4 regions of the Exiguobacterium sp. s46 genome follow, and region 3 is predicted to be linked to each of the others. Evidence: predicted binding sites of a transcription regulator. Region 3 holds the regulator's gene; each other region holds the start of a gene.
What was found. The regulator Rex, encoded in region 3, represses fermentation and respiration genes when NADH is low (regulators of the CRP and FNR family bind a similar motif). The targets are predictions, from matches to a motif close to TTGTGAAATATTTCACAA.
Positions count from the first base shown of each region.

Region 1: KNQ08_RS07670 (cytochrome ubiquinol oxidase subunit I) is a predicted target of Rex. The motif match lies at 1,672-1,689, and genes of this name have one in related genera.
Region 2: cydD (thiol reductant ABC exporter subunit CydD) is a predicted target of Rex. The motif match lies at 2,893-2,910, and genes of this name have one in related genera.
Region 4: KNQ08_RS01105 (L-lactate dehydrogenase) is a predicted target of Rex. The motif match lies at 1,508-1,525, and genes of this name have one in related genera.

Region 1 covers NZ_JACSMY010000001.1:1,442,744-1,447,756, reverse strand. The annotation lists gene KNQ08_RS07680 (transcriptional regulator CcpC) at 1-477, shown strand, start outside; gene KNQ08_RS07675 (N-acetyldiaminopimelate deacetylase) at 461-1,573, shown strand; gene KNQ08_RS07670 (cytochrome ubiquinol oxidase subunit I) at 1,808-3,205, shown strand; gene KNQ08_RS07665 (cytochrome d ubiquinol oxidase subunit II) at 3,218-4,240, shown strand; gene KNQ08_RS07660 (potassium channel family protein) at 4,345-5,013, shown strand.
Region 2 covers NZ_JACSMY010000002.1:37,478-42,490, reverse strand. The annotation lists gene cydC (thiol reductant ABC exporter subunit CydC) at 1-1,130, opposite strand, end outside; gene cydD (thiol reductant ABC exporter subunit CydD) at 1,127-2,857, opposite strand; gene KNQ08_RS11810 (Rrf2 family transcriptional regulator) at 3,066-3,548, shown strand; gene KNQ08_RS11805 (nuclear transport factor 2 family protein) at 3,571-3,939, shown strand; gene ypfJ (KPN_02809 family neutral zinc metallopeptidase) at 4,003-4,845, opposite strand.
Region 3 covers NZ_JACSMY010000001.1:2,228,528-2,233,540, forward strand. The annotation lists tRNA gene KNQ08_RS11475 (tRNA-Ala) at 110-185, opposite strand; gene tatC (twin-arginine translocase subunit TatC) at 290-1,069, opposite strand; gene KNQ08_RS11485 (twin-arginine translocase TatA/TatE family subunit) at 1,077-1,274, opposite strand; gene KNQ08_RS11490 (redox-sensing transcriptional repressor Rex) at 1,274-1,933, opposite strand; gene KNQ08_RS11495 (ATP-binding cassette domain-containing protein) at 2,101-4,002, shown strand; gene KNQ08_RS11500 (hypothetical protein) at 4,002-4,424, shown strand; gene KNQ08_RS11505 (flavin reductase family protein) at 4,556-5,013, opposite strand, start outside.
Region 4 covers NZ_JACSMY010000001.1:216,239-221,251, forward strand. The annotation lists gene rpmG (50S ribosomal protein L33) at 1-70, shown strand, start outside; gene KNQ08_RS01095 (5-formyltetrahydrofolate cyclo-ligase) at 128-673, shown strand; gene KNQ08_RS01100 (DUF92 domain-containing protein) at 667-1,446, shown strand; gene KNQ08_RS01105 (L-lactate dehydrogenase) at 1,612-2,568, shown strand; gene KNQ08_RS01110 (GNAT family N-acetyltransferase) at 2,825-3,334, shown strand; gene KNQ08_RS01115 (M42 family metallopeptidase) at 3,495-4,532, shown strand; gene KNQ08_RS01120 (YqgQ family protein) at 4,516-4,719, shown strand; gene KNQ08_RS01125 (ROK family glucokinase) at 4,803-5,013, shown strand, end outside.

The DNA of each region.
Region 1 (5,013 bases), 790 kb from region 3:
GAACATTTTCATATCGGGATCATTCGTGGAAACCCGGACTGGAAAGGTGTTAAAGAACGTCTTTTCTCGGATCCGCTCTATTTAGTCGATAGTGAGTTGACGTCAATCGAACAGTTACGCGTGACGGATCGACCATTCATCCAGTTCAAGAGTGATTCAACGTACTATCAAGAAATTTTAGAATGGTGGCAAGATCGGTTCGCAAGTCCACCATCTCGGACGCTGGTCGTCGATCAAATCGAGACATGTAAGCAGATGGCTCTACATGGAATTGGATTTGCGATTTTACCCGAGTCGACGATTCAGCAATCAAATGAAGTCATGCAGCTTCCGTTAAAAACATCGTCTGGAAAAATATTAAAGCGAGATACATGGATTTTGTCTACGGAATCGATGCTTGAACTAAAACAAGTTCAAGCATTTTGGGATATCGTAAAAGAAGAAGGAGGAAGTCAGTCAGATGGAATACGCCATTGAAATGCGGCGCGCGCTTCATAAAATACCAGAACCAGGGTTCAAGGAGTTTAAGACGCAAGCTTTTATATTGGAACAAATTCGTGCCTATCCACCAGATCGTGTCACGTATGACACGTTTGAAACGGGAGTTTTCGTTCGAGTGAAAGGATTGACTGGAAATCGGACAATTGGGTACCGTGCAGATATTGATGGGTTACCGATTGAAGAAGCGACAGGTCTTCCGTTTTGCTCGGAACATCCAGGCTTCATGCATGCCTGTGGTCACGATATGCACACGTCGATTGCGTTGGGATTGATGAAACGAATCATTGAATTGCCGGTCATGGATGATGTCGTCTTTTTATTCCAACCAGCGGAAGAAGGTCCGGGCGGGGCAGAACCGATGATCAAAAGTCCGTTGTTTGAAAAATATCGTCCAAGTGAGATGTATGGTCTTCACGTCGCACCGGAGTATCCAGTCGGTACGATTGCAAGCCGTCCCGGCGTCTTGTTCGCGAGTGCTCGAGAAGTCCATATCACGATCTATGGTCAAAGTGGTCACGCGGCCTTTCCTCATTTGACGATTGATACGGTCGTCGCGCAAGCAGCCTTAATCATGCAACTGCAAACAATCGTCAGCCGATCCATCAATCCGATGAACTGTAGCGTCATCACGATCGGAAAGGTCGATGCCGGGATTCGGGAAAACGTCATCGCCGGTAGAGCAGTTCTTGACGGTACGATGCGCGCGCTCAATGGGGAAGACATGGAAAAACTGGAACGACGCGTTCGTGACATCATTCGAGGAATCGAAGCTTCCTTTGGCGTCAAGATTGATCTGCAATTCGGAAATCGTTATTACGAGGTCGTCAATGACCGACACATCGTTGATAAATTTTCATCATTCGTCAAGATGAATGCGAACTACATTGAATGTGATGCAGCAATGACAGGAGAAGACTTCGGATTCATGTTGAAGGAAATTCCAGGGATGATGTTTTGGCTTGGAGTCGACAATCCGACATCTGGACTTCATCAACCAACCTTGAATCCGGATGAATCCGCGATTCCATTTGTGATTGATTTACTCGATCATTATTTCCGAGAATATGTTTAAAAAGTTTTATGAAATAATGAAGGACATTAAGCTTTCCCTTTCGAAATCAAGAATGGGAAAGCTTTTTATATATGTAAGAATAGGAGTTTTCGAACATTTTGTGAAAAAAATCACGTGCACATGTGAACAATTTGTTACATCAAACATTATAAACAGACATAAAGGGTTATGTTCTCTATGATACGGTTATAGACCATATAGAGAAGTATGTTTTAGGAAGAGGGGGCTATATACATGTTCAATGATCCCGTATTGCTCAGTCGATTGTTGACAGGGCTCACATTAGCGTTTCACATTATATTCGCGACGATTGGTGTCGGGGTACCGCTCATGGTACTCGCAGCTGAATTCATCGGTCTGAAACGCAAAGATCCGGATTATATTTTATTAGCAAGACGGTGGACGCGTGGATACGTCGTTACCGTCGCAGTCGGTGTCGTGACAGGGACGGCCATCGGATTGCAATTATCACTACTTTGGCCGTCACTCATGCAAGTGGCTGGTCAAACGATCGCATTACCACTGTTCATGGAAACATTCGCATTCTTCTTTGAAGCGATTTTCCTCGGTATTTACCTGTATACATGGGATCGATTCAAAAACCCATGGTTACACTGGTTGATCGGGATTCCAGTCGTCATCGGTGCGACAGCATCAGCATTCTTCATTACGACGGTCAACTCCTTCATGAACTCACCAGAAGGATTTAAGATCGTCAACGGAACGCTAACGCAAATTGAACCATTAAAAGCAATGTTCAATACAGCAACACCTACAAAAGCAACACACGTCATCGTATCGGCTTATTTGACAGTCGCCTTCATCTTGGCGGCAATCGCGGCGTTCCACTTACTCCGCAAAAAAACACTCTCAGCAGCGGAAACAGCGTATCACAAAAAAGCACTTCGCTTAACGGTTATGGCTGGATTGATTTTTGCCTTCTCGACTGCACTTGTCGGGGACTTCTCAGGGAAATACTTGGCGAAATATCAGCCAGAGAAACTCGCGGCTGCTGAATGGCATTTTGAAACGACAAGTGAAGCAGAATTGATCTTTGGTGGGATACTTGATCAGCAAGAAGACGGCAGTTATGAAATCAAGGGAGCCGTCAAAATCCCATATGCACTCTCGATCCTTGCGGGTGGAGCTCCAGATACAGAAGTCATTGGTCTAAATGAGTTCGCAAAAGAAGATCAAGCACCGCTGATCGTTCACTATTTCTTCGATATCATGGTTTCGATTGGTATGTATTTGGCTGCCATCTCTGCCTTGTTCATCTTGGCATTCCGTTTGAAAAAATTAAATCCTTATAACAAATGGATTTTAAGAGGTGTCTTCATCGGTGGACCTCTGGCGATGATTTCCATTGAAGCAGGTTGGATGTATGCTGAAATTGGTCGCCAACCTTGGACACTTTACGGCATCATGCGGACAGCAGATGCGGCGACGACATCAACTGCCGTCGGTCCGATGTTGATTCTATTCAGTGCCTTGTACTTGATGCTCGGTACGATTTGTACAGTCGTATTATTACGGATGTTCAAGAAAAACCCGGTTGGAAAAGAACTTCAAGAACTTGCTGAAAACCACCACGCACGTGGGGAAGCTATGTTCGTGGATGATAACAAGTAAGGAGGGAACGATTTGGACGTTCAAACACTAGGAATTACGGTCCTCTGGACTTTCCTGTACGGATATCTCATCGTTGCCTCAATTGACTTCGGTGCTGGATTTTACGCCTTTTATTCAAAATATACGAAGCGGGATCATTTAACGAATCGATTGATTCTTCGTTATCTCTCACCAGTGTGGGAGGTAACGAATGTCTTCTTCGTATTCTTCTTCGTCGGACTAGTCGGGTTCTTCCCGGATACCGCTTACTATTTCGGTACGGCACTGCTCGTGCCAGCCTCGATCGTTCTCGTATTGATTGCGATTCGTGGTAGCTTCTATGCATTTGCCAATTATGGATCAAACGACAGCATGTTCTATACGTTCTTATATGGAGCAACTGGTCTATTGATTCCGGCGGCGATGTCAACGACATTGACGATCAGTCAAGGTGGTTTCATTCGTAAAACGAATGAAACAGTCGAGTTTTTAGGAACAAAATTATTTACGAACTTTTACTCTTGGTCGGTCGTAGCACTCGCTATCGTATCCGTCCTCTATATCAGTGCGATGTTCCTCTTGTTCTACGCAGATAAAGCGAAGGATGAAGGGGCTACTCCGCTAATTCGTAAATGGGCACTCTTCTGGAGTGGTCCGACGATTCTTGTCTGTGCACTCGTCTTCTTTGGATTGAAAAATCAAGCGGCATGGCACTATGAGAACATCTTAAACGGGAACTGGTGGTGGTTCGCTGCTAGTTTCATCTTCTTCCTCGTTGCGGTGACACTCGTCTACATGAAGAAGAATTACGGAATTGCCTTCGTCGCGGTCATGTTACAGTATGGAGTGGCATGGTTTGGTTACGGTTATACGCACCTACCATACATCTTGTATCCATATATCGATATCAACAAAGCGGTCGTTAACGAAACAATGGCTTCCGCACTCGTCGTTGTCTTCATCTTCGGACTCTTACTCTTGATTCCGGCGTTGTACTTGATTTTACGACTCTTCTTGTTCGATAACGATTATGTACGTGGGAAATCCTCAAAATAATGGATGAATAAACGCCTCTGCGAATCGCAGGGGCGTTTATAGTATTTTTAAATTGAATCGGGTACACTACTAAGGAAGAGCGATTGTGAAGGAGAGTTGTGAAAATGAATGGAGAGTTTGCAGTAATTGGACTAGGGCGCTTTGGTGGCTCGATTGTCCGTGAATTATCGAAAAATGGCTACGATGTCTTAGCGATTGACTCCGACGAGGAGCGCGTCAATGAATTCATGGGAATTGCGACGCATTCCGTCATCGCGGACACAACGGATGAGAATGTCTTAAAAAGTCTAGGAATCCGAAACTTCGATCATGTCATCGTTGCCATCGGTGAAAATATTCAAGCATCCATCTTGACGACATTGATCTTAAAAGAGCTTGGGGTACAATCGATCACCGTTAAAGCGACGAACGATTACCACGAAAAGGTATTACGAAAAATTGGAGCAGACTTCATCGTTCACCCCGAACGGGATATGGGAGTCCGGATTGCAAATGGTTTAATGAGTTCAAATATTCTTGACTATCTCGACTTATCTCAAGAATTTTCGATCGTTGAAATTAAAGTCAGTGACCGGATGGCAAAACAAACATTGATCGACCTTGATCTACGAAGCAAATACGGAGCGAACGTCGTCGCCATTAAACGTGGAGAAAACGTTCTGATTTCTCTACAAGCTGATGAAATGATTGAAAAAGGGGACTATCTCGTCGTCATTGGTGAAAATGAGGATCTCGACCGTCTAGAGCGTGCGATTCATAAAGTGAAGAACTAA
Region 2 (5,013 bases), on a different contig from region 3:
AGTAACGTGGATTTCCCGGAACCACTCGCCCCGACGATTGCCGTCTTCTTGCCGGCAGGAATTGAGACGGTGATGTCACGTAAGACCGGACGCGGTGCATCAGGGAAAGTGAACGTCAACGCGTTCGTTTCAAAGGATGGTGCCTGATCGAGAACAAACGTGTCATAAGTTGGCTCTTCTTGCTCGGTCACGACTTCATCAAGTCGTTTCGCAGCATGCCGGCTATCTTCGAAAAAGCCCGGTAAAATCGCCATCGGTGCGGCGTTTTCAAAAACGGTCAGCGATGTCATGACGAGTAAAGCGAGGAAGACCCCTTCGAGCTGTCCGCTCGCGACAAGATAGGCACCGACACCAAGAACGAGCCAAGAGATGATCAGCGTCACCATCGTATTCAAGGCCAAGTTCGAAACAGCATGTAAACCATTACGTTTTTCTTCTTCGACATACCGTTTTGCGACGGCATTCAAGTCCTGTTCTTTTTGATCAAGTTGCTGATAAATCTTTAAATCCCGATAGCCTTGGAACAACTCTGTCACTTCTGTCGACAGATCACCACGGCGGACACGAACTGAACGTGCGAAACGTTGTTCGCGGTACGCGAACCAACCCGGAATCAAGAAACCGGTCAGAATCAGACCAAGCAATAACAGTCCGGCAATCGTCCACGAGAAGAAACTGACGAAAAAGATCGTACAGAAGAAGACAAGCAGCAACACGATCGGTGGATAAAGGACACGTAAAAACGTATTTTGCAGACTCTCGACGTCCCCGACAATCCGGGCAAGTAAATCCCCACTCCGGTATTTGCCGAAAATTCCTGGCGCGAGCGGCTCGAGTCTCCGGTAGAACGACGTCCGGATATCACTGAGGATCGTAAACGTCGCCCGGTGCGAATAATAACGTTCCGCATATCGACTGACGGCGCGCGTCAGACTCGACACTTTTTGTAGCGCAATCAAGACGGCAAGCGTCTGGATCGGTGGCAATAAGGCTGCCTTTGAAATCAGGTAACCACTTGCTGCGAATAAACCGACCGCTGTCACTCCGGCGAGGACACCGAAGAAGATCGACCAGGCGATATCGCGTTTTTGATGCACCATCAATCGAAAGACTCCTAGTAGTTCCTTCATCGTGTTTCCTCCCCTCTCTGGACGCTACGCATCCGAGCATATTCCGAATCACGTCCAAGCAGTTCATCGTGAGTGCCACAATCGACGATTCGTCCGCCATCGAGGACGACGATTTGATCTGAGCGCTCGATCGTATGCAGGCGGTGTGCGACAGTGATGACTGTCGCTGCTTGTCCAAGCTGTTCGATCGCTTGTTGAAGCAGTCGCTCCGTTTTGACGTCGAGTCCTGTCGTCGGTTCATCAAAGACGATGACGTTCGGTCGTTTCAAGAACGCTCGTGCCAACGCAACGCGCTGTTTCTCGCCACCTGATAGACCACGTCCGCCTTCTCCAATTACTGTGTCAATCCCTTCAGGTAACGTCGCAATCAACTCCTCGAGTCCTGCCGCCTGCGCCGCCTCAAAAATCTCTTCCGGCGTCGCTTGACGGAGTTCACCGATTGCGATGTTTTCTGCCAGCGTTCCGGCATACAGATACGGATGCTGCGAGATGTAGCTCAACTGACGGAACCAGCTCGCTTCCTCCACCTGACTGCGCTCGATCCCGTCAAGCAGAATCCGTCCTTCTTTTGGATCCGCGAGTCCGGCAATCAACTGTAAGACAGTCGACTTACCGGCACCACTGCGACCGATCAATGCCACCTTTTGATACGGTTCAATCGCAAGTGTCACGTCTTGTAAGGCAAAACGTCCTTCTTGATACGTAAAATCAACTTCATCCAAGACGATTCGTGGTGGACGGTTCATCGAAAGTTCTGATTGACCGAAGGCGACAGGACGATCGTCTGCTGTTAGTTCGGCTGCGATCTGTTTCGCTGCCGCGACACTACCTCGTCCCGTATGGAAGGCAGCTCCCATCTCTTTTAAGGCAAGATAGTATTCTGGTGCCAACACGAGCATCAAGAACGCCGGGACGAAGGTAATGCTTTGGAACAAAATCAAGCGCAGACTGACTTCAAGTGCAATCATTCCCATGCTGAGCATCGAGATGAACTCAAGCATCAACGACGACAAGAAGGCGAGCTTCAAGACCGTTAACGTCGCATCCCGGAAATCAAGACTACTTTTTTCGATGACGTCACGTTGTCGTTTCGCACGACCAAATAACTTCAAGGTCGTCAATCCCTGCAACGTATCAAGGAATGTTCCCGAGAATGCCGTCATCTTTTCGAGTTGAGCATCGGCCCGCTTTTGCGTCATGATGCCGATGATGATGTAGAACAACGGAATGAATGGTGCCGTGATCATCATGACGAGACCGGTGATCCAGTCATAGCTGAATGCCGCGATCAAGACCATCAAGGGAACGATCGTCGTCTGGACGACTTTCGGCAAGTACTGACTGTAGTAGCTGTCCATCTCGTCTACAGCGTCGAGCAAGACACTGACCTTCTGTCCCGCTTGCCCTTGTAGCATCATCTCGACCGAACGACCTGTGTATTTCGCGACGAGTGCTTCCCGAAGCGCCTGCTTCATGTGTGCAGATAACGTCGTACCGAGACGACCGTTCCAATACGTCACGGCGACTCGGAGCAACAGCATCCCGAGGACGACGAGTAGTAACGGAATGACGGCTTCAAACGGTTGTTCTTTCAAGAAAATCCGATCGACCGTCAACACGATACCATACGATTGACCGACGACCGCAACCCCCATCAGGAAAGCTGCAATAATGAATTGAATGAGAATACTGCGTGGAATCTGGACGATTCCTTTTAATGGATTCATATACAAACGTCCTTTCACAAAGTGTGAACGACTTTTAGTGAATATTTTCACATATCGTACATTTAGTATACCGAATCCGGAACGGGGATGCCATGCAGATGCTGTCGAAAAGGTGTGACGGTTTTGTGAGAGCATATGATTCGACAATTCTTTCGAATGAAACTATTATGGATATACATTATCCACGTTTAACAAAAGGAGACTTCTCATGCAAATGAAAACCGGAGTCGAGCAATCCGTCTACGCGATGTTGCTCTTGACCTTCCTTCCGGATCGCGCTGTGTTGCCCGGTGAATTCATCAGCCAGCAACTCGGTGCCTCGCCAACCTATTTTCAAAAACTCTTACGAAAACTCGTTCAGGCGGATCTGTTGTATTCCGTACCGGGTGTCAAAGGCGGCTTTCGCTTACGGCGTCCAGCAGACGAAATTCAAATCTTTGACGTCTATCAAGCGATCGAGGGCAAACAGACGTTGTATGCGTCAAGCGGTGTCTTCGAGGATTTGATGGGAATTCAGGAACAGGAAATCGGTCTACTCTCGAATCTGATGACAGAGGCGGAAGACGCGTGGCAATCGACGTTGAAGCGCGAGTCGATCGGCTCGATCCGTCAAGCAATCGATGCCTCCTGTCCACCGGAACATTTAGAACGGTTGCATACGATAATCACAGACCGGATGATGACACTTTAATGAACAGAAAGAGGTTTTTACCATGGTATTGAATCGTTATTTTGACTTATTCGACGCGTCACGCACGGACGCACAAGCTTTTGAGGATCTCGTTTCCTTATTCACGACAGACATCACGTTCGTTCTGAACGGACAACCAAAGCACGGCATTGACGCCTGGAAACAGTTCGTCCGTCATGTGTTCACGGCGAATCAGGATATTAAGCATATGTATGCGGGCTGGGAAGAAACAACACCAGGAACGTATGAAACACGCTGGGCAGTTTGCGGAAAACGGGCAGACGGTAGTGTCTTCACGCAAGACGGAAAAGATATCGCACGTCTCGATGAAAACGGACGGATCGCTTACCTGGAGAACGTTCCAGATGATCCGACGATGTTCCGTTCATAAGATTACTTTTAAATAACGAAAACCTGTGTTCCGCGAAAGCAGAACACAGGTTTTTTGGTATTCTTATAGGTTCTTCGCTTTGAATGTGTCTCCACCTTCGATCGTGCCGTTATCAAAGCCTTTTTGGAACCAACGTTCTCGTTGCGCCGATGTGCCGTGGGTGAAACTTTCCGGTACAACATATCCTTGTCCCTTCTCTTGTAACGTATCATCCCCGACAGCATTCGCTGCCGTCAACGCTTCTTCAAGATCGCCTTCTTCGAGCAAGTTTTCGCCTTGCGCATGATGCGCCCAGACGCCGGCATAATAATCGGCCTGTAGCTCGAATCGAACGAGGTACTTGTTGAACTTCTCCTCACTCATTTGCTCTCGAAGTGGCATGATCTCGTCCGACTTTCCAAGTAACGTCTGGACATGGTGTCCGACTTCGTGCGCAATGACATAAGCCATCGCAAAATCGCCCGGGGCCCCGTACTTCGTCTGCAGTTCATCATAAAAGCTTAAATCAATGTATAATTTCTGATCACCGGGACAATAAAAGGGACCGACGGACTTCCCTGCTTGTCCGCAAGCCGAACTGACTTGATCCGTATATAAGACGAGCTTTGGTTTTTTATATGTTTTGCCATCTTCTTTAAATTCCTTCGTCCAGACCCGTTCCGTATCCGCTAAGACGACAGAGACGAAATCCGCTGCTTCTTTTTCCTGTGCTGTTTCTTCGTACGTCGTATTTTGCTGATCCCCACCGGTTAAGTCTCCGAGTAATTCAGCTGGATTACCGCCCATCAAGGTGATGACGATCAGCAGGATGATCCCAACACCACCACCGATACCGGCGATTCCTTTCCCTCCCATTCCTCGTCGATCCTCAACGTTCGAACTCCGTTCTCTTCCCTTCCATTTCATGCGCTTTCCTCCTACTCGTTTCGTTGTAGGTCTTTACCCGAAAGCATTCGTCCGTAACGCTCCGTCTTAGGATGGACGTTCCTTCTCGTATTCATTGCTAAAATAAGTACATCCATTTCTAGGAATATCGCCCTCCTGTAGAGAAGAAGTTCAGCACGGATTTTCGTA
Region 3 (5,013 bases):
TCTATTTTTTTAATTTATTTGTTTTACATGACATTTTATATTTGTAAGGAATTTAACTGGGAGTAAAATAAAAACTCCTCGACGCTTCGAGGAGTTAGATATTTGGTATTGGTGGAGACTATCGGGATCGAACCGACGACCTTTTGGCTGCCAGCCAAACGCTCTCCCAGCTGAGCTAAGCCCCCATGAATTATCTTTAGTATACGCATCACTAACTGCTTTATCAATATAAAAAGAACGCTTTCATAAAAAAGAATCCCTTCCAAAATCGTCGGAAGGAATTCACGATTCATTTATTCAATTCACGCATCAAGTCCGCCTGTCGTTCAAGCTCTGCCTGTTGCTCGAGGATCAAGACCTTTTTGTACGTCCGCGCAGAAATCAAGATGCTGATCTCATAGAGAACGAACAATGGCACCGAGATCATCAAGTGTGACGTCACATCCGGCGGTGCGATCAATGCCGCAACGACGAACAGCACAAAGTACGCATATTTCCGATTCTTTCGCATGAAATATGGCGTCACGAGACCAAGACGCGTCAGGAACATCGTCACGACCGGCAATTGGAACAGAAGACCGAACGGCATCGTCAATCGGATTAAGAAACTGAAGTAGTTCTCGACTCCAATGACTTGTTCGATTCCGAGCTCTTTCCCGAGATCTGTTGAGACTTCAAGCAAGAAGGGAAGCAACCAGAAATACGAGAAGGCTACGCCAGCCAAAAATAGAAAGAAGATGACCGGAATATACGTCAATGTCGCTTTTTGCTCCTTGTCATAAAGTCCTGGTCGGACGAATGCCCAGAGTTGATACATCCAGAACGGTGACGCTAAAATCAGCGCAATGATGAACGCAAGATTCAAATACAACATTAAAGGATCGGCGACGTTGAAGGCATTCAAACCGATGCCGAGCTCTTTTAAGTCCGCTTGCAAGAAGCGAACGAGCGGTCGGACGAGCGGAAATGCGACAGCGAACAGGACGACGACGATGATAAGCGACCAGACGATCCGCTTGCGCAGTTCGTCAAGGTGCGACGTCATGCTTTGCTCTTGATCAACCGTCATGATTCAATCACTTCTCTTTCGGTTCGTCCTTTTTATCGTCGTCCATGATGCCGTTCGTGGCATTCTTGAACTCTTTCAATGTCTGACCCGCAGCGCGTCCGAATTCTGGTAACTTCTTCGGTCCGAAGATGATCAACGCGACGACCGCGATTAATCCGATGCTCGCTGGTCCGATACCTAGTGTGAGCGGGATAAGGTTTTCCATTATGATTTCACTCCTTCAGCTGATTGCGAATAATGCTTCATGAAATAAACTAACGACTGCAACTCGATCGATAAATCGATGTGATGGACCCGGACGCTCGCTGGCACGTTCAACCGCGCTGGCGTAAAGTTCAGGATGCCTGTCACACCATACTCGACTAACTCATCCGCTACTGACTGTGCGAACTGCGATGGAACCGTCAAGATGGCAACATCGACCTGATTCGCTTCGATTTGTTCTTTCATGTCCGAAACATGATAGATTGGAACGTCATGCGTCGTTGTTCCGACCTTCTCTTCGTCCGCATCAAACGCAACGACTATCCGAGTACTATTATTCTTTAAAAAGTTATAATTTGCAAACGCTGTTCCGAGATGACCGACCCCGATTAAGGCAACATTCGTCACCTCATCTTGATTCAAGGTTTTGCGGAAAAACGTTAAGAGATGTTGAACGTTATACCCATACCCCTTCTTCCCTAATGCCCCAAAGTAGGAAAAATCGCGACGAATCGTTGCTGAATCAACCTTCACCGCCTCGCTTAACTCAGCAGAAGAGACGCGGAGCTTGCCTGAATTGTATAAACTTTGGATGAAGCGATAATATAGCGGCAACCGTTTTGCTGTCGCTTGTGGAATTTTTGTGTCTGGTCCATTCATCCTGCAGTTCCCCCTTCGGCCACATCCATCGTGGCACCCAAATCTTTGCAAAAAGCTTTCTACTCTCCTTGATTGTAAACCACTTCACATAGAGTCACAAATAATATATTCCGCAGGACCTTGCGCTTTTGTTCGTGATAGACTAAAGGGTGGAAGGATGGATGGAAATGATACTCTTACAAGTCAATCAACTCTCGAAATCATTCGGCGTCGAGCCGATTTTAGAAAATATCAAACTGGAAGTACAAGAGCGAGATCGGATTGCGCTCGTCGGACGAAACGGTGCCGGTAAATCGACCTTGCTCAAAATCATCGCTGGTGAACTCAGTCATGACTCGGGCGACATCATGAAAGGCAAGGATGTCAAAATCGGTTATCTCGCGCAAGACAGTGGTCTCGAATCGAATGAGACGATCTGGAACGAGATGCTGACCGTCTTCGAACATCTCCAGGAACAAGAACGAACACTGCGCCGGATGGAAATCGAAATGGGCATGGAGCATATCTTGAACGACCCGGTCGCTTACGATCGTCTCTTGAAGACGTACGATCAAGCGCAACACGACTTCTCAGAAGCCGGTGGTTATCAGTTCGAAGCGAATATCCGCTCCGTTTTGCACGGCATGCGCTTTTATCCGGATGATTACTCGCGCCGGATTCAGACATTATCCGGTGGTCAACGGACACGGCTTGCCTTAGCAAAGATGCTCCTGCAAGCACCAGAGCTCCTCATTCTCGATGAGCCGACCAACCACCTCGATATCGATACGCTTGCTTGGCTTGAAAGCTACCTCGGTGGTTATCGTGGTGCCGTCCTGATCGTCTCGCACGACCGGTACTTCCTCGACCAAGTCGTCAATGTCGTCTACGAACTGTCGCGCAATGTCTGTCGTAAGTTCACGGGGAACTATACGAAGTACTTGGAGCAAAAAGCGGCCTTATACGATCAGGAAATGAAGCAGTTTGAACAGCAGCAAGAAGAGATCGCGAAGATGCAGGACTTCATTCAACGGAACATCGCCCGGGCGACGACGACAAAACGTGCCCAAAGTGTCCGGAAGCGGCTCGAGAAGGTCGACCGGCTCGACCGACCAGATGGGGATGAGCGTAGCACGGTCCTGTCCTTCCCGATTGAAAAACAGAGCGGGAACGACGTTCTTCAAGTCAATCAACTGGCGATCGGTTACGAAGAAGCTGTCTCAAAAGACATCACGTTCCGCTTGCAACGCGGTGAATCGCTGGCACTCGTCGGACCGAATGGAATCGGAAAGTCGACGCTCCTGAAAGTCCTCGTCGGCCGCTTACGCCCCCTCTTCGGTGATTTCCGTTTCGGAACCGGCGTCTCGATCGGATATTACGATCAAGAGCAGGCGGAACTCAATGATCGGAACCGTGTCATCGATGAGATTTGGAACGAATGGCCACTGATGCGTGAACAAGAAGTCCGGTCCGTACTCGGGCAATTCCTATTTAGCGGTGACGATGTCTTCAAGATTGTTCATGAGTTATCCGGTGGCGAACGCGGACGTCTCGCGCTCGCGAAACTGAAACTCCGGAAGACGAACGTCCTCGTCCTCGATGAGCCGACGAACCACTTGGATCTGGATTCGAAGATGGTCCTTGAAAACGCGCTCGTCGACTACGAAGGTACGCTGCTATTCGTCTCCCACGACCGTTACTTCATTGACCGGATCGCGACCCGCGTCATCGAGATGAGTGAAGCCGGCGTGACGGAATACCTCGGTGATTATTCGTACTACACGGAGAAGAAGGCGGAGCAAGAAGAGATTGCGCGTCTTGAAGCCGAGGAAGCAAAAGCCGCAAAGGTCACGGCGTCGAAGACGATCGACAAGGAAGCACAGAAAGAAGAACGCAAGCGCCGTCAGCAGATCGAGCAACTCGAACAAGACATCGAGCGGCTCGAACAGCGTTCGGCAGAAATTGAACAATTGCTCTGTGAACCGGAAGTCTTCAACGATATTCCGAAAGCGACAGCTCTTTCAGCAGAACGTGACCAAATTGATGTCGATCTACTCGAATTGATGGAACGATGGGAGAACCAACACTGATGCGGACGAAAAGCTTTTTCATTAACTTGATTCAAGGACTGCTATCCGGCATCCTTTATTTCGTACCGATGTATGCAGACTACGTGTCCACCTTCATCCGGCCGGATGCTTTTAATGCCGCGCTTCCTTTGTTCCTCCTGATTTCTTGTATGATCGGTCTCGTCATCCAGACATGGAGCGGTCTTTTCGTCAGTTTACTCTCGGGATTATGCTGTACGCTCCTGACGACACAGCTATTCGTCGAACTCAATGACCCGTTGATCCTATCGTATTACGGTAGTGTCTCACCGCTCACCGCTTTCTTGATAAGCTGTGTCGGCATTTGGGCACTCGCAATCGTCTTTTATTTGCTCGATGGCTATCAGTACAGTAAACGTCATGGTCTTGAAGCCTCTTCAAACGAAATCGATCCGCAACCTTGAAGTCCGATCGATGAATCAGATGAACGACATGAGAAAAAGGAGTGGAGATTCCGGTAGCTAGACCGGTCTCTCCACTCCTTTTCGTTTGAATCAAAACGAATCGTACGATGAATCAAGCATTCACGCTTCTATCATTTTGTCGGTCGGGCAATCGTAAACGTCTTCCCGATCGTCGCATAATCATTCCCTGCTAAACGAGCGACAGCCTTCAAGCCTGCTGCGTCAATCCGGAACGAATCGACGAGTTCATCCGCGACGTGATAACGCAGTACTTCCCCAATCAGAAGATCGGCACCTTCTAGCTCGACGTATTGCGTCAAGCGCATCTCGAAGCGGATTTTCGCTTCGGCGATTCCGGGTACTTCGATCGCGTCACTATCGACGAGCGTCAAATCCGTCCGCTCAAGCTCACTTTCACCGTAAGCAAGTGGCGCTGCTGTCTCATTGACTGCGTCGACGATCTCTTCGCTGACGATATGGATGACATAACTTTGTTTCGCCAAGATGTTACGTGCCGTATCCTTCTGACCCTGATCCGTCCGTTGTACGGCAATCACCAGTTGTGGTGGACTGCTTGAAGCGACCGTAA
Region 4 (5,013 bases), 2.0 Mb from region 3:
AGAGCGTCTTGAGTTGAAGAAATACAACCCACGTCTCCGTAAGCACACACTTCACCGTGAAGTGAAATAATTGAGATGGAAGCCGTCACTTCGTGTGATGGCTTTTTTTGTGGAAAGGAAGACAACTATGAACAAACAAGAAGTACGCCGTCTGATTAAAGAACGACTAGATGTGATGGAGAACCGTGCGGAAAAGGAACGATTGATTCACGAACATGTCTTGTTACTACCTGAATGGCAACAAGCGACCTGTGTCGCGATCACGTTAGCTTTTCGAAATGAATGTGATACAAGAATGCTGATTGAACAAGCGTGGCAAGAGGGAAAGACGGTCTTGATACCAAAAGTAGTCGGAGACGAGATGGTCTTTTATGAACATGGACCAGAAGATCAAGTGCATGCAAATCAGATGGGGATTGCTGAACCGACCGCTTCAGCACGTCGCGCTTCACTTGCTCAAGCAGAGCTTTGCCTTGTTCCGGGTCGTGCTTATCGACGGGACGGATATCGGTTAGGGTGGGGAGGAGGCTATTACGATCGTGCACTCGTGACATATACAGGTTGCAAAGTATCGATTGCCTTTTCTGAACAACTTCTTTCAGATTTCGAAGTGGAAGCCTTTGATATTCCAGTTGACCTGATCGTTACTGACTTAGAGGTTATCCGATGTTGAGCGCGACCATTTTGTTTTGTCTATTGCTGGCTTGGACCGGACGATCTTTTCGTTTATTGACGACAAGTGGTGCGATCATGACCTTGCTCGTCGGTAGTGGTGTCTCATTCGGATTCGGTTGGCAAGGATTAGTAGTACTCTTGCTTTTCTTTGGTAGCTCGAGCTTATTATCGAAGGTCGGACGGTCCAGAAAACAATCGGTCGACTCCATCGTTGAGAAAGACGGCGCGCGTGATGGATGGCAGGTCCTTGCGAATGGAGGGCTAGCGTTCGTTGCTGCCTTAGCGTATGCCATGACGATGGATTTTGCGTATCTCTTGTTATTTCTATTCGTCATCGCAGCATCGAATGCTGATACGTGGGCATCCGAAATCGGACCGCTCTCAAAACGTGATCCATGGTCGCTCAAAACGTTACGTCGGGTACCAGCAGGAACAAGTGGAGCGATGTCGCTGATTGGAACGGTCGGTACGATCGCAGGAGCTGCGTTCATCGCGATAGCAGCGCATTGGATATTTTCTCTTTCTTTAAGGGACGTCTTACTCGTAACAAGCATCGGTGTACTTGGGAGCCTACTGGATACACTATTTGGAGCAGTAGGGCAACGCGTTTACCGATGTACGGTTTGTGGGGAATACACAGAAAAGCGAGAGCACCATGGTCAACCGACCGCTTACGTTTCGGGCATTCGATTTTTAGGGAACGATGCTGTCAATGTCTTAACGAGCGGTTTGGCAAGTGGAATCGGGTTTATCATCGTTCGATTCTGGTAACTGGAAAGTATATGAGTATGTAATTCCTTATGTTAGGATATCAATGACACAAAATGGACAAATGTGATTAATTTCACATGATACAAAGAATGTGAAAGATGTTACAATTTAATTGTGAGATAGTTAACAAACTCTTAGGACGAATGAAAGGGTGGACATAACGATATGGAATTACATGCGAAAGTGACACGGGTAGCTCTCATTGGAGCTGGTGCAGTCGGTTCAAGCTTTGCCTATCAGATGTCAACAGCTGGACTTTGTGAAGAACTTGTCATCATTGATGTCAACAAAGCCAAAGCAGAGGGCGAGGCAATGGACTTAAACCATGGAACACCATTTAGCTCTTCACCGATGCGAATATGGGCTGGCGACTACGCAGACTGCCGCGAAGCGGAAGTCGTCGTCATCACGGCAGGCGCTCCACAAAAACCAGGTGAGACAAGACTCGATCTTGTCGCAAAGAATGCGTTGATCATGAAAGAAATGATTCGTCAAATCATGGATTCCGGTTTTGATGGAATCATCGTCGTGGCTTCCAATCCGGTTGATATCATGGCACACCTTGCCTGGAAATATTCCGGTCTTCCGAAAGCACGCGTATTTGGATCAGGGACGGTGCTGGATACAGCGCGTCTGCGTCAAATGCTCGGAGAATACTTTCACATTGATTCCCGAAATGCCCATGCCTATATTCTTGGCGAACATGGTGACACGGAATTCGCAGCCTGGAGTAACAGCCGCATTTATGGAAAAACGATTGATGAACTACTTGCTGAAGACGATCGTTATTCTCAAGCAGATCTTGATCAAATCTACATCAACGTCCGAGATGCTGCTTATCATATCATCGAGCGCAAAGGGGCAACCTACTATGCGATTGGGCTTGGACTCGTTCGGATCGTTCGTGCCATCCTCGGAAATGAGAACTGTCTATTGACGGTCGGTGCGCATGTCGATGGGCAGTACGGAATTTCCGGTATCCATATTGGAGTTCCCGCCATCATCAATCGTCAAGGTGTGCGTGAAATCATTGAAGTCTCATTGACGGAAGAAGAGTTGAAGAAATTCCATCATTCTGCTGATGTATTACGTCAGACGCTTGAACCCGTCTTGCAAGGATAAGCGTACGCATCATGATGAAGGTATTACGAAATAAAGTAGCAAAAAACTCAAGTGTCGGACTTGCTTCATATTGTCCACACTTGAGTTTTTTTGATGTAGAGAACGAATACATCAAAAATCACATCTATTCGTCCGGTAGTAAAAAGAAAAAAATCTAGGTTTTATTTTACTAGAAAAGGGTTAAGTAAGAGATAGAAGCATTTTTACGTCATTTTTTTGTACGTCATGATACCCAAAAAGGAGAGAACCGACAGTCATGTATACTTTTCGAAAACTAACTAAAGAGGATGCAGAACAATACTGGAATCTACGCCTTGAGGGATTAAAAAATCATCCAGATGCATTCGGTCATTCGTTTGATGATGAACAGCAAACCCCGCTCCGCGAAGTACAAGAAGGACTTGAGGGAGAACCCGACTCCGATGAGGTTTGGCTTGGTATGTTCGACGGTGATACATTGTTTGGGTTTGGTCAGGTCAAACCATATGAATTGTCACGTGAATCGCATAAAGCGATGATTTCTGGAGTATACGTATCACCTGAATATCGCGGAGGTACTGGTCGCGCTTTAATGGAAGCCTTAATCGAGGAAGCGAAGAAGTTACCGGACGTCGAGCAAGTCATTCTTGCCGTTTTATCAGGAAACGAAGCCGCACAAAATCTTTATGAGTCGCTCGGTTTTGAAGTATATGCCGAAGATCCAGATTCCGTAAAATTAGAAGACGGCACATATCGTGATGATATTTGGATGAAGAAGTATGTCTAAGTTCTTCAGATGGTGTGGAAAGAAGCTGTAGCAAAAAAAGTGCTACAGCTTTTTCGCATGGTATCCGTAGGATATCAGTATCGGCAAAGAATGAATATTTGTTATCATGAGAACAAAGCGGATATCACGTCGTAGTCCGATTGAAAGGGAGCGAATGAACATGAAAGAAGTCATACGTACGATTGAAGAGCTTGTCTCGATTCCGAGTCCAACAGGTTCGACAAAAGAAGCGATTACATATGTAGAAAAGCGATTGATCGCAGAAGGGATCACGTATCGAAAACTTAAAAAAGGAGCGATTTTAGCGACACTACCTGGTGCTTCAACGCGTACGCGGTTACTGACGGCACACGTCGACACACTAGGAGCGATGGTGAAAGAGATTCTACCAACAGGACGACTTCGTTTATCACAACTAGGGGGATATGCTTGGACAGCGATCGAAGGAGAGAACTGTCTCATTCACAAGATGGACGGTCAAACGGTTTCAGGTACGATCGTGTTCCATCATTCGAGTGTTCATACGTCGCGCGAGACGAACAAAACGGAACGATCCGCTGATAATATCGAAGTACGATTAGACATTCGTTCGACGACAGCAGAAGAGACGCGCGTTGCGGGGATTGAAGTAGGAGACATCGTAACGTTTGATCCGCGATTCCTCTATACGGAAACGGGATTCGTGAAGTCGCGCCATCTCGATGATAAAGCATCCGTTGCTTTGTTACTTGAATTGATCAAGGAATGGAAAACAATCGAACTACCACACACGGTCCAGATTCTGATTTCAAATTACGAAGAAGTCGGATTCGGTGGGAATGCTGGATTCACGGACGAGGTCGCAGAATACATCGCGGTCGACATGGGAGCGCTAGGAGACGGTCAGCATTCGGATGAATTCACGGTCTCGATCTGTGCGAAAGATGGTTCAGGTCCATATGACTTGGCTTTACGACACCAGTTAACGCGCTTAGCACAACGAAATAGTATTCCATATAAAGTTGATATCTATCCGTTCTATAGCTCGGATGCCTCAGCAGCAGTAAGTGCGGGTCACGACGTCCGGCACGGATTGTTCGGTCCGGGAATCGAATCGAGTCATTCGTACGAACGTACGCATGAGACGTCGTTACAAGCGACATATGATTTGCTACATGCCTATGTAAAGGAGCCGATGGTCGATGAAGACACTGTATGACGTACAGCAATTACTCAAGACATACGGGACATTCATCTATCTTGGGGACCGGGCGTCCGATATCGCGATGATGATGCTTGAACTCGATGAATTACAAGAAGCAGGCGTTTTGGAACAACGACAGTACGATTCAGCAAAACTAATCTTGCGACATGAATTAAAGCGTTCACAATCCGATAACATTTAAGGTTGTGCAACCCTTTGCGCAAACGAGTTATGTCCGGTAAAATGAGGAAGCAGACATTATATGAGTATAGGGGAGACGAAGCAATGAAATGGTTACTCGGCATTGATATCGGCGGAACGACAGTCAAGATGGCAATTTTGGATTTGCAAGGGATCATCGTAGAAAAGTGGGAAATCGAGACGGTCGTTTTGAATGATGGCGTACAAATTCCTGGAGATATCGCAAAATCCTTCTTTGAGAAGTGTCAAGAGAGCAATAAACGACCAGAAGATTTCGTTGGAGCGGGCATCGGTG